Regions from separate parts of the Gilliamella sp. A7 genome, predicted to be linked through region 1. Evidence: riboswitches for the same ligand, from Rfam matches in the RefSeq annotation. Region 1 holds a riboswitch; the other holds the start of a gene.
The links. Region 1 has a riboswitch for thiamine pyrophosphate ahead of thiB (thiamine ABC transporter substrate binding subunit). Riboswitches for the same ligand answer to the same signal wherever they lie in the genome.
Positions count from the first base shown of each region.

Region 1 (3,208 bases):
CCAAACTTGTTCTAAATGTTGGTGTTGGCGTGAATCGGTATAATATAAAATACGATCCGCGTGTAGCGTTTCATAACGGTATTTGGCACAAGCAATATCGGTTGTTGCATAAAGATAACCACCATCTCGTTTTTGGATGATAACACCCATTGGTTCGCCTTCTTTATTTTTATACTCATCTAAAAACACAACGATAGCGCCTTCACTTTCAACGGCTAATTTTTTCTGTTTAAGATCGGCAACAATGCCCGGAAGCATACTGTTATAGATACTTTCACCCATGGTATCTTCTAGTGAAAGTGTGACATTGAGTCGTTTATATGTGGCAATATTTTGCGTCATGGTAATATCAACCAGTTTTCGCCACATTTCACGGCAATACTCATCACCACCTTGAAGCTTAACGACATAATTACGGGCTTTTTCAGCAAAGACTTCATCTTCGTCATAATGTTTTTTTGCTGCACGATAAAAAGATTCTAGATCCGATAGATCCATATCGTGGGCCTGTTCGTTTTGCATTTTTTCAAGGTAAGCGATTAACATACCAAATTGGGTTCCCCAATCACCAACGTGATTAGCTCGAATCACATTGTGGCCAAGAAAATTTAAGACTCTAACACTCGCATCACCAATAATCGTTGAGCGTAAATGACCAACATGCATCTCTTTTGCTACGTTTGGTGCTGAGTAATCAACCACAATAGTTTGTGGTTTAGCCGGTAAGGTGATATTCAATTTATCGCTACTTAATGCTACTTCGTTCTGCTCGGCAATCCAACTATTTTTTAAAAAGATATTAATAAAACCCGGTCCAGCAATTTCTACTTTATCGGCAATATCTTCAATATCCAGATGTTGTAATACTTTTTCTGCCAATGCGCGTGGTGGCATACCCAATTTTTTAGCGGTAGCCATGATACCATTTGCTTGATAGTCACCAAATTGAACTTTGGCTGATTGCTTGATTAAAGCATCACAGTTTTTATCTGCACCAGCCATAATCATTGCTTGCGAAACTCGTTGCGTTAATAGTTGTTGAATGTTCACATTGTACCTAATCAATAATCATAAAATGAGGCATATAATACCGACAAACACAACAATTGTCACTGATTGCCTATAATCTTACCGTGTTTTAATTTGTATAAATTTGTATTTATCAACACATCGCTTGTTTACAATTCTATTTGCTACTACTAAACTATTCATCGTTCTCAACGGGGTGCCCTGAAGGGCTGAGAGTGTCAGAAAAACTGACATAACTCGTCGAACCTGAACTGGATAATGCCAGCGGAGGGATTTGAGTTATTATATCTACTCAAACCTTTTGTCTTTTACACATTACTTTGGAGGCAAAATGTTTCGTAAAAACTTTTTACTATCTGTTATATTTTCATTTTCACTATTTAGTCATTTAGCAAATGCACAACAACCAACTCTAACTGTTTATAGTTACAACTCATTTATGTCACAATGGGGGCCGGGTGAAGCAATTAAAAAAGGCTTCGAAGCGCAATGTAATTGCCAACTTGATGTTGTCACATTGGGGGATGGTGTATCTGTTTTAAATCGCATTCGCCTTGAAGGCGACAAAACAAATGCTGATGTTATTTTAGGATTAGATAACAATCTATTAGCACAAGCCAAGCAAGCGGATATTTTAATTCCGCATCAAATTAGTAAACCCGATAACCTCAATACTGATTGGTGGGATGATAGTTTTATTCCTTACGATTTTGGCTATTTCGCTTTTATCTATAATCAAGATAAGATTAAAAATCCTCCTCATTCATTACATGAATTGGTCGAAAACCAAGCTAATTGGAAAATCATTTATCAAGATCCTAGAACCAGCACTCCAGGACTAGGTTTATTGTTTTGGATGAAAAAGGTCTATGGTGACGAGGCGGCAAATGCATGGCAACAAGTGGCTAAACATACGGTCACAGTAACTAAAGGTTGGAGTGAAGCCTATGGTATGTTCTTAAAAGATGAGGCGGATTTGGTATTAAGTTATAGCACATCGCCGATAGCACATATTATTAATGAAAATAATCATAGCTACGCCGCCGCGATTTTTGCTGAAGGTCACTATCGCCAAGTCGAAGTGGCTGGCATCATTAAATATAGCCAAAAAGCTGATTTAGCTCGACAATTTTTACGTTACTTGCTAACACCTGAGATACAACGTCAATTTGCTGAAAAAAATGTGATGTATCCAATTATTAAGACGGATCTACCCGATGCTTATAAGCAAATTAATACCATTGATAAATCGCTAGAATTTACACCGGAAGAGATTGAAAAACATCAAAAAGGTTGGATTCGTGAGTGGCAGTCAGCAATAAGTAAATAGTTAAGTATTATTAATGTTAAAATTCAGATCGTTATTACCAGGTATCAGTGCTGCTAGTTTAATTTTAATCATATTAAGTTCAGCACTTCTCGCTATCTGGAAATTTGCCTTGCAGTCAGGAAATTTAAGCATCTATTTTGATAGTTACATATTGCATATTATATGGATAACTTTTTACCAAGCTGTATTGTCGACATTATTATCACTAATCGCAGCCATATTAATGGCTAAGGCATTATCTTTAGTGGATTTTAAAGGTAAAAAGTTGTTATTGAAGATGATGCCTATTACCTTTATATTACCAACACTAGTTGTTGTGACTGGTTTACTATCGGTTTACGGGCGACAAGGTTTATTATCTAGTGTCTGCCAAATATTACAGATACCATTCTCATTTTCAATTTATGGTTTACAAGGCATTTTATTGGCGCATGTATTCCTGAATTTCCCTTATGCCTGCTGCCTATTTTATCAAACCTTACAAAGCGTACCTATTGAACAAAAACATTTAGCTGCACAATTAAATTTTACCAGTGTAACTTTTTTTAAGATTATTGAATGGCCATTACTGCGTAGACAAATATTACCTATGGCGGCATTAATTTTTATGTTATGTTTTTCAAGTTTTGCCATTGTTTTAGCATTAGGTGGCGGGCCTAAATATACCACGCTTGAAGTTGCTATTTATCAAGCAATTCGTGATTTTGATCTGTTACAAGCAGCATTACTTGCCTGTTTACAACTAGTTTGTTGTATTGCCTTCATTGGATTAATGCAAAAGATAAACAGAATCGATAAAAAATTAACGGTAAACTTTACTCAAACAGACTATCGTTTACCTTTACCCAA
Region 1 covers NZ_NASN01000015.1:31,340-34,547, reverse strand. Annotated here, with positions in the region: gene argS (arginine--tRNA ligase) at 1-1,050, opposite strand, end outside; TPP riboswitch at 1,212-1,320, shown strand; gene thiB (thiamine ABC transporter substrate binding subunit) at 1,361-2,359, shown strand; gene thiP (thiamine/thiamine pyrophosphate ABC transporter permease) at 2,373-3,208, shown strand, end outside.

Region 2 (3,208 bases), on a different contig from region 1:
CAATTTTTTGCCGAGCAATTAGCAAATAATCTATCATTAATTGAAGTTCAAGCACCAATATTGAGTCAAATTGGTGATGGCGTTCAAGATAATTTGTCAGGTACCGAAAAAGCCGTTCAAGTTAATATTAAAAGTATTCCTAATGCACAATTCGAAGTTGTTCATTCACTAGCTAAATGGAAACGTAAAACGTTAAGTCAGCACAATTTTCCTGTTGGTGAAGGCATTTATACAAATATGAAAGCTCTGCGCCCAGATGAAGATAAACTTTCGCCTATTCACTCTGTTTATGTTGATCAATGGGATTGGGAAAAAGTGATTCGTCCCGAAGATCGCAATTTAGCTTATTTAAAACAAACGGTTGAAAAAATTTATAGTGCAATTAAAGCGACTGAAAAAGCAGTCTCTGAAAAATATCATTTATCACGTTTTTTACCCGAAACAATTACCTTTATGGATAGTGAACAACTGTTAAAACGTTATCCAAATTTATCACCGAAAGAGCGTGAAAATGCAATTACCAAAGAGTTAGGCGCCGTATTTTTAATTGGTATTGGTGGTGAATTATCAAATAACGAAAAACATGATGTACGTGCTCCTGATTATGATGATTGGAGTAGTGATAATGAAATGGGTTCAAAAGGCTTAAATGGTGACATTTTAGTTTGGAATCCTGTTTTAAATAGTGGTTTTGAAATCTCATCAATGGGAATCCGTGTCGATCCGGAAACCTTAAAACGGCAATTAAAACTGACTAATAATGAAGATCGCCTACAATATGCGTGGCATAAAGCATTAGCTAATGGCGATTTTTTACAAACAATTGGTGGTGGAATTGGCCAATCACGATTAACCATGTTACTTTTACAGCAACAACATATTGGCCAAGTACAAGCAAGTGTTTGGGACGATGCCACCAAACAAGATTATTCAAAACTACTTTAATTTAAACATTGTTTAAATATAGTTCAAATTCAGCATACTTTACCCATAGTGGTAAAGTATGTTTGTTATTTAAAAGCTTTTATCTAATCCCATTTGCCAGAAACCAATTTCAAGTTTAGTTGCTTGCCTGAATAATTTTTTTAAATGTTCAATGCGACTAGCATCTAAATTTACTAAGCGCTGATCAATCCACTCAATTTCATTTTGCATTGTTTGTTGGAATTCCTTACTAGCATACATGTTAACCCAACTGTTATATCTATTGTTGTTAGCATCATACCAATGTTGTTTGGTTAGCCAATCAGCAATCATACCGTAACCAATTAAACAAGGCGCTAATACAATATGCAAATCTAATGTATCTCCATGTAATCCGACATCCAACACATAACCCGTATATTCACTATTTGCTTTGGCTTCAGTTAATAGGTTAAGTTCGTTCTCAGTTATTTTCCACTTTTTACAATATTCAATATGTAAGTCTAGTTCAACTTCAACAATTGCTTTCAAGCTATTTAAAGATTGTTTGATTTCAGCCAGATCATGACTTTTATACACTGCTAATCCCCATGCTCGGGAAAAATTGATAAGAAAAAGATAATCTTGTTTTAAATAGTGTTGAAAGCAGGCAATATCCAATGTTCCTTTACCTAATTGTTGAATAAACTCATGTTGAATATAGTTATCCCAATCACTTTGGCATGATTCAATAAGTGAATAAAATGACGGCATGATGAATCCTTTTTATAAAAATTAGTTATTAAGGAGTACAACAGACTTTCAGAAAAGCGTGTTTTATACTCCCTTCGTCGGTACTAACCGAATCAGGTTCAACGGGTATAATCTCAGCCTAAGGCACCCCGGATAAATACAGATCAATAATAGCTCAGAAAAATAAATAACAATTTTTGTAAAAATAATAATTTATTAACCGTTACTATTTATTCAAATGTTCTTCATTAATTAACCGATTGATCTTCTATAACTATAACGAATAATCAATAATTATTCTTTCTTAGAGTCTATTTGCTGATTATCTTCTGAAGATGGCGCTACTATTTCTTGTTGAGAAGATTTCTCTAATTCAGCTTTTTCGGCTTGCTGATTAGAAATTGAAGACTCTTGTTGTTTTGCTTCAGCTGTTACCGAATTATCTTGTGAACGAACATATCCTATCTTTTGTTGACCACGATCACACGATCCGACAATTTTACCTGCAACGCCTTGCTCAGCTTGCTCTGATAGAACTAAATTTAATTGAAAACTATTTTCATCAATACCATTGTTTTTGATTTTCTCAGCAATACTGGCACTAATTTCTTCACAATTGGAAGCTGCGACAATCATTGGAATACCTAACAAAAAAGCCATGACTGTCTTTCTCATACCCTTTCCTATAGATTCTAAATGATAAGTCTCACTGTATTGTAAAACAATTGATAAAACTGTCTATAACGTTATAAACATTACGATAAATAAATTTTATCAATTTATTAAAGAAGTTAGCACAAGATTTTAACCAATTAATCTTGCTTATGTTGACTTTCAAGTACTTTCAATTTATCTAAAACCCAACAACGAATATCGGCTAATTCAGCTTCAGACAATCGATTAACAAAATCTCTTTTTTCATGAAGTTGTTTACGATCTTCTTCAGTTAAAACAACCCCTTTTAAATTTAATAATACTTCTTTACGGTACATAGAATAGATAAAATCTTTTATCAAATCGTCAGAAAGATTAATGTTAGTCATTTTGATTTCCTCATTTTATATTTTTAACGCTCATACGATTAAGTCGACATTTAAATTAATAACATCACCACTCAATATAAAAGAGTATTAAAAGATAAACTCTATTTAATAAACAGCCGGATCTCCAATATAATCGAATCGCAAATAGATGACAATGATTGAATCAAATAACACAAACTAAAACTTTTTCATTTATTCAAAACGAACTTGTGAATTATTCACTTAATTATTTGATAAGTATTTAACAAACCTGTTGATAACTCTATAACAAATTGATATTTAAAGATTTAACCACAAGGTTAAAATTTAATCTGTAATAGAAAGACCTATTTTTGAAAATAAACACTCTATATTTGTCAACAGAAATCATCTAACAATTTGATGAAATTTTGATAAAAAAATACAGCATAAGGTTTAAATTATGCTGTATTGAAATAATACAAAAAAGTATAACAATATATTTACAATGCCGTAAAAAACGCAATTAAACCAAACAAAACACCAGGGGA
Region 2 covers NZ_NASN01000010.1:15,694-18,901, forward strand. Annotated here, with positions in the region: gene asnA (aspartate--ammonia ligase) at 1-945, shown strand, start outside; gene tenA (thiaminase II) at 1,015-1,677, opposite strand; TPP riboswitch at 1,729-1,818, opposite strand; gene B6D18_RS04340 (DUF1161 domain-containing protein) at 1,951-2,331, opposite strand; gene B6D18_RS04345 (hypothetical protein) at 2,469-2,699, opposite strand; gene B6D18_RS04350 (SemiSWEET family transporter) at 3,161-3,208, opposite strand, start outside.
Region 2: another riboswitch for thiamine pyrophosphate. It lies ahead of tenA (thiaminase II); the one in region 1 lies ahead of thiB (thiamine ABC transporter substrate binding subunit).